Regions from separate parts of the Pseudoalteromonas apostichopi genome, predicted to be linked through region 2. Evidence: predicted binding sites of a transcription regulator. Region 2 holds the regulator's gene; the other holds the start of a gene.
What was found. Region 2 encodes sigma-54, which starts transcription at its own class of promoters, with help from an activator protein. Its sites were predicted from a motif close to GTTGGCACGNNNNTNGNNT; they were not measured.
Positions count from the first base shown of each region.

Region 1 (4,721 bases), 400 kb from region 2:
TTGCTTAATGATTGCTCGCTTTTCATCTGCAGGTAAAAAACCACCTTTAGCAATTGCTGGTAAAAACTTATTAACGGTGAACTGTTCAACTTCAGGTAGTAACTCGTCTAAGTCTTTTGCTTGTAAGTCTGCGCTGAGGGCTTTGTGGTACCAAGCTGTCGCTGCAAAGTAAGGTAGGCGATTAGCTGCTTCTACCGGGCCTTCTCGTTTAATACCAATTTCAGTTGGTGATACTAAAATAACGCCGTTGATATACATCCATTGGCGATTTTGTAATTCGTGAGCAAGACCAGAAACACGAGTCGTACCATAGCTCTCACCAATTAAGAACTTAGGTGAGCGCCAGCGCTCGTTGCGAGAAACAAAAGTATTTAACCACTCTGCTAAGTATTTGATGTCAGCGTTAACACCAAAGAACATTTTTTGTTGGTCTGATTTACTCGGCAGCTCACCTTTTTCGTTTTCAAGAACACGTGAGTAACCCGTGTTTACTGGGTTGATATAAACAATATCAGCCACGTCTAAAATTGAGTAAGGGTTATCTTTTACGCCATAAGGTTGAACTGGGTAGCCTTCGTCATCAATTTTTAATACACGTGGTCCAGTATAGGCAAGGTGCATCCATACTGATGCAGAGCCTGGGCCGCCATTGAAAGAAAAGACCAAAGGACGTTTTGTTCTATCGTCTACTTTATCACGGGTATAATAAGTATATTGCAGCGTTGCTACGGCATCACCTTGTTCATTCCAAACCGGTTGTGTGCCAGTGGTTGCGGTATATGAAAAGCGCTCACCATTAATGCGAGCTTTATGCTCTGTCACTACTTTGCTGTCAACGTCAATACGACGTCCATTATCTGCAAAGCTTGGAGTACTGAAGGTCAGTGTTAGTGCTGTCACTGACAAGCCAATAAAACTAACTAGTTTCATGTTGATTCCTTATTATTCGAATTGCAGCTATTAAAAAGTAAAGCCAACTCGATGACAAACTAATGAGACTAGTGACCAATATTAGCTGTTAAATAGTAAAATAACCGGAAATGCTGAGCTGGTTACAAAAAAGTGCATTTTTTTAGCAAAGATATTTTGCTTAATTATTTAGCTAGATTAAAAAATGACGTATATTTAGCGTGTTTATAATCTGTGTACACGTGCTTAGAAAAGAGAAGTTGCAATGCAAAGAGTATTAGTCGTCGAAGACAGTAAAGTAGTACAGCAAGTGTTACGTCATCTCGCTGCTCACTATTTAGATGTAGCTGTTGACTTTGCGTGGTCTTTAAAAGAGGGCGTCTCTTTAATATCAGAGCACGATTACACCTTAGCCTTAGTCGATTTAACGCTACCTGATGCGATGAATGGCGAAGTAGCTAAATACACCTTATCAAAAAATATTCCAACCGTTGTCCTGACATCAAAGATTGATGAATATATTCGCCAGCAAATGTTAGAGCTTGGTGTAGTAGATTACGTGGTTAAAGATAACCGTGATTCATATCATTATGCGATAAAGCTTGTTGCGCAACTACTTAGAAATGATGGGAGTAAAGCGCTAGTAGCCGATGACTCAGTATTGAGCCGCACTTTAATGAAGCAAATGCTCGAAAAGCAATTGTTTGATGTACGCGATGCCCAAGATGGTGAGCAAGCATTGCAAATGTTAAAAGACGACCCTGAGATTAAGTTGTTACTTACAGACTATGCAATGCCAACAATGGATGGTTTTGAGTTAGTGAAAGCGGTGCGTAATTTCCGTGGCCGTGATGACTTAGCAATTATCGGGTTATCCGGTGCGGGTAAGCATGGCTTGTCGGCGCGTTTTATTAAATACGGAGCAAACGACTTTTTAACTAAGCCGTTTATGAATGAAGAGTTTCATTGCCGTGTTATGCAAACCATGGAGCAGTTAGCTTTAATAGCTGATATAAAAGAAAGTGCATACCGCGACCATTTAACTGGTTTGCATAATCGTCGTTATTTTTATCAATACGCAGAAAAACTGCTTAAAAATGTTGAGCAAGAAAACGTACTGGCCTTGCTTGATATCGACTTCTTTAAAAATGTGAATGACCAGTTTGGTCATGAAGCAGGTGATCAGGCTCTAAAACAAGTGTCTTCATTTTTAAAGACTAAATTTGATGACTTCACTATCGCTAGAATTGGCGGCGAAGAATTTGCAGTGGTTCTGCACAATATGAATTTAGCTAACGCAGAATCTAAACTCAATATTTTCAGAGAGCAGTTAGCGAGTCATGCTTTTTCAATTAACGGTGAGCCTTATTCATTAACGATGAGTATCGGTATGACCCTATTCCAAAAAGTATCACTTACAGCTGCGATGCGCATTGCTGACAAAGCCTTATATCAAGCCAAACAGCAAGATCGGAACTGCTTAGTTCAGTTATAGTTGTGCTTACTGCACCAGCGCTGGCTAATTGTTAAAAAAATGCACCATTAGGGTGCATTTTTTTTGTGCAAAAACTAGTTTTTATTCATAACCAATTGATATTAAAGAATAAAAAATAATGGCACAAAGGTTGGATTGTATAAACCAACAGGATAACAATAAGCGTCCGAAGGGGGCCACTATGAAAATGATTAGTGCAATAATAAAGCCATTCAAACTTGATGATGTACGTGAAGCATTGGCTGATTTAGGCATTGAGGGGATGACAGTTGTTGATGTAAAAGGCTTTGGTCGTCAACGCGGTCATACTGAACTATATCGTGGAGCTGAATACCAAGTCGATTTTATTCCAAAAATCAAACTTGAAATTGCAACTCGTAGCGAAAATTGTCAACGCGTAGTTGAAACCATCACAAAAATTGCTTCAACAGGCAAAATTGGTGACGGCAAAATTTTTGTTTACGACTTAGACCAAATCGTTCGTATTCGTACGGGCGAACTAGATGAAGAAGCAATTTAAGGGGGAATTATGGAAAACACTATCGTAGAGTTGAAGTTCTCACTCGACACTTTTTACTTTTTAATGTCGGGTGTTTTAGTAATGTGGATGGCGGCTGGTTTCGCTATGCTGGAAGCAGGTTTAGTGCGTGCAAAAAATACAACAGAAATCCTAACTAAAAACGTTGCACTATTTTCTATTGCCTGCACTATGTTTTTATTAGTGGGTTACAACATCATGTATGTTGATAATGCAGAAGGCGGTTTCATTCCTTCATTTGGCGCATTAATTGGCACTCAAGCTGCTGATGCGGACCACTCTTTAGAGTCTGATTTCTTCTTCCAAGTTGTGTTCGTAGCAACGGCTATGTCAATCGTATCTGGCGCGGTGGCTGAGCGTATGAAGTTATGGGCATTCTTAGTTTTTACTGTTGTTTTAACTGGTTTTATCTACCCAATCGAAGGTTACTGGACTTGGGGCGCAGGCTTCTTATCTGAAATGGGCTTTGTTGATTTCGCTGGTTCTGCAATCGTTCATGGTGCAGGTGCTGCGGCAGCGCTAGCTGGTGTACTTTTCCTAGGTGCTCGTAAAGGTAAATACGGTAAAAACGGTGAAATCTATCCAATTCCAGGTTCTAACTTACCGTTAGCAACACTTGGCACACTAATCCTTTGGATGGGGTGGTTTGGTTTTAACGGTGGTTCACAACTACTTGTTTCTGACGCTGAAAATGCAACAGCAGTAGGTAAAATCTTCTTAAACACTAATGCAGCAGCAGCGTGCGGCGCTATTGCAGCACTATTCGTATGTAAAGTGTTATGGGGTAAAGCTGATTTAACTATGGTTCTAAATGGTGCATTAGCAGGTCTTGTAACAATTACTGCAGAGCCAGCATCACCAACTCCATTACTTGCTTGTTTACTTGGTTTATTAGGTGGCTCACTGGTTGTGTTTAGTATTGTTGCGCTTGATAAAGCAAAAATTGATGATCCAGTGGGTGCTATCTCTGTACATGGTGTGTGTGGTTCATTAGGTATCATGCTAGTACCACTTTCAAACTCAGATGCAACCTTTGTTAATCAATTAATTGGCTTAGTATGTATCTTAGGGTTTGTGTTCATCGCATCATCAATCGTGTGGGCAATCCTGAAAAATACCATGGGTATCCGTGTTACCGAAGAAGAAGAGTTGAACGGTATGGATCAACATGACTGTGGTATTGATGCTTACCCTGAGTTTGTATCAGTTCGCAGTAACTAATCTCAGTGCGTGCAGTAGCACGTACCTAACAATATCATTGTGTGTTCAAATCAAAGCTCTACTTAGGTAGGGCTTTTTTGCATTTAAATAACTTTTCTCTAATAAGCGAAATAGTCACTTTTGAACTATGCTTTAAATTCCAAACTAATAAGGAAAAACTATGGATAACAAACTCTTACTTATAATCATTTCACTGTTTTTACCCCCTGTGGCAGTATTTTTAAAAGCGGGTGCAGGTAAAGACTTAGTGATTAACATTATTTTATGCTTCATTTTTTTTATACCAGCAGTGATCCACTCGCTATGGCTGTGTACTCGCTAAACGAGTTTAAGTGACTGTTAATTTTACAGGTGTTAACATTGCGCTGTTTAAGGTGTATTCCTGTAAAATTAACTGACCAATAGCGAACTCAATGGCTGATAAAAAAACTCCTGCAAAAAAGTCGTCTAGCAAACCTAAGGCGGCATCAAAGAAAAATACCACTAAGCGCTCACGCGCACCCAAAGGCCCAGCTAAAGCCAGTGTAACAAGAAAACTTTGGTCAATCTTTTGGAAGC
Region 1 is NZ_AP028065.1:2,575,196-2,579,916, forward strand. It holds gene QUE86_RS11600 (S10 family peptidase) at 1-930, opposite strand, end outside; gene QUE86_RS11605 (diguanylate cyclase domain-containing protein) at 1,175-2,404, shown strand; gene QUE86_RS11610 (P-II family nitrogen regulator) at 2,586-2,924, shown strand; gene QUE86_RS11615 (ammonium transporter) at 2,934-4,163, shown strand; gene QUE86_RS11620 (YqaE/Pmp3 family membrane protein) at 4,324-4,485, shown strand; gene mrcB (penicillin-binding protein 1B) at 4,577-4,721, shown strand, end outside.
Region 1: a site for sigma-54 is predicted at 2,522-2,540, ahead of QUE86_RS11610 (P-II family nitrogen regulator). Genes of this name have one in related genera too.

Region 2 (4,721 bases):
GCCTTTTGCTGGTGTTGATCCAATTTCAGTGTTAGATATAAAGAAAATTATTGAGCACCTAAAAAATCGTGGTATTGGTGTACTAATTACTGACCATAATGTTCGAGAAACCCTTGATGTTTGTGAAAAAGCCTACATTGTTTCTCATGGGGAGCTAATTGCATCAGGCACACCTGAGCACGTATTAGCTGACCAAACTGTACGCGATGTTTATCTAGGCGAGCAATTTAGGCTGTAACCATTACGCCACCGACTAGAGCATCTGCTAGACTTATAACAATGACAATAAATCGATAATAACTTAACTGTCTTTGCACAGTTATCGATAACTTAAAAAAAGGATTGTTAGGGATACATGAGGCAATCATTACAGCTGCGCATGGGCCAGCAACTTACAATGACTCCACAACTGCAACAAGCTATTCGTTTGTTGCAGCTCAGTACATTGGATCTCCAACAAGAAATTCAAGAGGCGCTAGATAGTAACCCTTTACTTGAAGTGGAAGAAGCGGATTACAACGAAGAAAGCATCGGCAAAAATGAGCAAAAAGCTGAATCTGACGATGTGCAAGTCAGCGCTTCTGCAGACGAAGCACCTAGCGAATATGAACAAGAAAGCAGTGATGCTCTAAATAAAGACACTGTAAGTGACGATTTAGCCATGGATGTTACATGGGATGAGTACATGAGTGCCGCTCCATCAACATCATCAGGGCCAATGCCAGAAGATGAATCTATTTATCAAGGTGCATCGACCGAAACCCTTCACGAATACCTTATGTGGCAATTACAGCTCACTCCCTTTAGTCCGACTGATGAAGCGATTGCTGTGGCAATTGTTGAGGCTATCGATGACTCTGGTATTTTAACGGTAAGCTGTGAAGATATCGTCGAGAGCTTTAATCAAAATAGTGATGAAGAAGAAATCGAACTTGATGAAGTCGAAGCGGTCCTAAAGAGAATTCAATTGTTTGATCCTGTCGGTATTGGGGCGCGTAGTTTACAGGAATGCCTGTGTATTCAACTTCGCCAATTCGATGCAAACACGCCATATTTAGCTGAAACTAAAATGGTTTTATCTGAGCATATCGAATTATTAGCGAGTCGCGACTATCGAACTTTGATGAAAAAGACTAAGCTTAAAGAAAATGAGCTTAAAGAAGTAATGACGCTAATTCACAGCTTAAACCCTAAGCCTGCGGATAGCATAGTACGCGAAGAGTCTGAGTACGTCATACCTGATGTATCAGTGAAAAAAGTAAAAGGTCGCTGGGTGGTTGAGTTAAACCCAGATAGTATGCCAAAGATTAGAGTGAACAGCCAATATGCGGCTATGTCTCGCTCTGTTAAATCAAGTAGCGACAGCCAATTTATTCGCTCTCACTTACAAGAAGCAAAGTGGTTTATTAAGAGCTTAGAAAGCCGTAACGATACACTATTAAAAGTGACCAACTGTATCGTTCAACAACAACAAGCTTTCTTTGAGCATGGCCCAGAAGCAATGAAGCCGATGGTGCTAAATGATGTTGCTGAAATGGTCGAAATGCATGAATCGACGATTTCACGAGTAACAACGCAAAAATATATGCATACCCCTAGGGGTATTTTTGAGTTGAAATATTTCTTCTCAAGCCATGTCAGCACTGAAAATGGTGGTGAGTGTTCTTCAACAGCAATACGCGCTTTAATCAAGAAGTTAGTCGCTGCAGAAAACTCGGCTAAACCATTGAGTGATAGCAAAATTGCAGATATATTGGCTGAGCAAGGAATTAAAGTAGCTAGACGTACAATTGCAAAATATCGTGAGTCTCTAGCAATACCTCCGTCTAATCAGCGTAAGAGTTTGATTTAGACGTTTTACATAGAAGGAAAAATGCTTATGCAACTAAATTTAACTGGTCGTCATGTAGAAATCACTGATTCATTAAGAGACTATGTAAACACCAAGTTTGCGAAACTAGAAAGGCATTTTGACCATATTAATAATGTTCATGTCATTCTAGATGTAGAAAAATTAAGCCAAAAAGCAGAAGCAACTTTACATGTAAACGGAGGCGAATTGTTCGCTTCTACAGAACATCAAGATATGTACGCAGCCATTGACTCGTTGATCGATAAGCTTGATCGCCAAGTCATTAAACACAAAGAGAAATTAGCTCGACATTAAATTATGAAACTAAGTTCACTTACTAATCAGGACTGCAGCAAAGCTGCGGTCCTTTTTAATAGCAAAAAAAGAATTCTTGAATATATCAGCGAACTGGCTCACCAGCAGCTTCCTCATTTATCTCAACAAGATATCCTAAATGCTTTACTCAACCGAGAGAAGCTAGGTAGCACCGGTATTGGCCGAGGTATTGCTATTCCACATGGCCGAATGAGTGGCGCCGATGAACCTCAGGCGTTTGTCATAGTGAGTGAATCCCCAATCAATTTTGATGCAATTGATAATCGCCCTGTTGACATTTTCGTAGCACTCATCGTACCAGATGGTGACTCTCAGCTTCATCTAAAGACCTTATCAACAATTGCTGATAGACTTAAAGATAAAGAGTTTTGTAAACAGCTGCGTAGTGCTACTACCGATCAGCAACTGTTTCAGGTTATATCAGCAGAGGCATAAATGGAATTAATCATTATCAGCGGTCGCTCAGGCTCAGGTAAATCGGTCGCTTTACGAGTACTTGAAGACTTAGGTTATTATTGCGTTGATAATATTCCAGTCAATTTACTGCCTTCGCTCGTGCGTAGCGTATCAGATAACTACGATAAAATAGCGGTCAGTATTGATGTGCGTAACCTTCCAAAAGAGCAGCAAGAATTTAATGATATTCTTGAGTACCTTCCTGGTTTCGCAAATCCAACACTTTTTTACTTAGACAGTGATGACCAAACCCTGATAAAACGCTTTTCAGAGACTCGTCGTTTACACCCATTATCCATTGATTCTTTGCCACTTGATCTGGCTATTAAACAAGAAAAAGTCTTACTCGATGTGTTGATCACTCGTGCTGATTTTATGATTGATACCACAGATCTCAGTGTTCATCAGTTAGCAGAATCAATTCGCGAAAAGATTTTGGGTAAAAAGGATAAAAAACTGATTATCACTTTTATGTCTTTCGGCTTTAAACACGGTATTCCAAAAGAAGCTGATTACGTATTTGATGCACGTTTTTTACCTAACCCACACTGGGAACCTGATTTAAAGCCGCTAACGGGTCTAGATCAACCAGTAAAAGATTACTTAGCTAGCCACAGCATAGTGCAAAAGTTCACATGGCAAATTCAAACATTTGTACAAACATGGCTACCACATTTAGAGCGTAACAACCGAAGTTACCTTACCATTGCCATTGGTTGTACTGGTGGCCAACATCGCTCTGTTTATTTAGCGCAAACAATTGGTGAGAGTTTTGCTAAAAGCCATGACAATGTAAAAATTCGCCACCGTGAACAAGACATTTAATTAGGCACTATTATAATGCGCGCTGAAGATACCTTTTTAATTCAAAACAAACTCGGCTTACATGCTCGCGCAGCCACTGTTTTAGCCCAATTAGCACTACAATTTGATGCTAAAATTACGCTTTATCAAGACGATAAAGAAGCTGAAGGTGACAGCGTATTGGCGTTAATGCTACTTGAAAGCAGTCAAGGTAAAGAAGTTAGAGTCGTTTGTGAAGGCCCTGATGCTGATGCAGCATTAACTGCAATCGGTGAATTAATCGCACAGCGCTTTCACGAGCAAGAATAGCATTTGCTAAGCCTTCAAGATTTACGGTAAACTTAATTAGGATATTTGAAATTCCCTTTAAATATCCTACTTTTATATCGCTCGCTTTTCTAAGTTGCAAAACTCTTAATAAATTTATCACAGTGCGACGATATCTCTGCAAATACACCACAAAGCAACTATGCTGTATTTGCTCAGCCTATATAAACTTTTTTCAGTTGTAAGGACGCCAATGCCAGAAGCCTTTGAACAAGATTACCCACTACAACAACTCAAACAAGTGACCAAGTCACTCAATAGTGGTCAATTTGTTCAAGTGCGCGGTATGTTAGCCAAAACGGCGCCTTGTGATACAGCCCTTTTACTTGAGTCTTCTCCCCATAAAATTCGTCGTATGCTTTGGCAGCTGGTTGATCCAGATGTGCGTGGTGATGTTCTAGAAGAACTGTCTGAAGATGTACGTCTTGGTATTATTGCGCAGATGGAACCTGAGCATATTGCTGCCGCCACCGAGGACATGGACGACGATGACTTAGGTGAGGTTTTACGTAGCCTTCCTGATACCGTATATCAAGACGTAGTTAGTGCAATGGACTCGCAAGATAGAGAAAGGGCTACTCAGGCACTTTCTTATCAAGAGCGCTCTGCCGGTGCCTTGATGAACAGCGATACGGTAACAATTCGCCCAGATGTTACTTTAGATGTAGTGCTACGCTATTTACGCCTACGAGGTGAGCTACCAGAAGGCACTGATGACTTATACGTTGTTGATAAGCATAACTGCTTCCTAGGAGCACTTTCGTTAACTACACTGCTGACAAGCCCATCTGATAAAATTGTTCGCGATTTAATGGATGAAGATTGTGAGTCTATACTTATTTCAATGGATGAAAGTGATGTAGCACAACTTTTCGAACGTCATAACTGGATTTCAGCCCCGGTTGTTGATGACAACGCACACTTGCTAGGTCGTATTACCATCGAT
Region 2 is NZ_AP028065.1:2,170,233-2,174,953, reverse strand. It holds gene lptB (LPS export ABC transporter ATP-binding protein) at 1-238, shown strand, start outside; gene QUE86_RS09770 (RNA polymerase factor sigma-54) at 356-1,852, shown strand; gene hpf (ribosome hibernation promoting factor) at 1,880-2,167, shown strand; gene ptsN (PTS IIA-like nitrogen regulatory protein PtsN) at 2,171-2,623, shown strand; gene rapZ (RNase adapter RapZ) at 2,624-3,469, shown strand; gene QUE86_RS09750 (HPr family phosphocarrier protein) at 3,485-3,757, shown strand; gene mgtE (magnesium transporter) at 3,969-4,721, shown strand, end outside.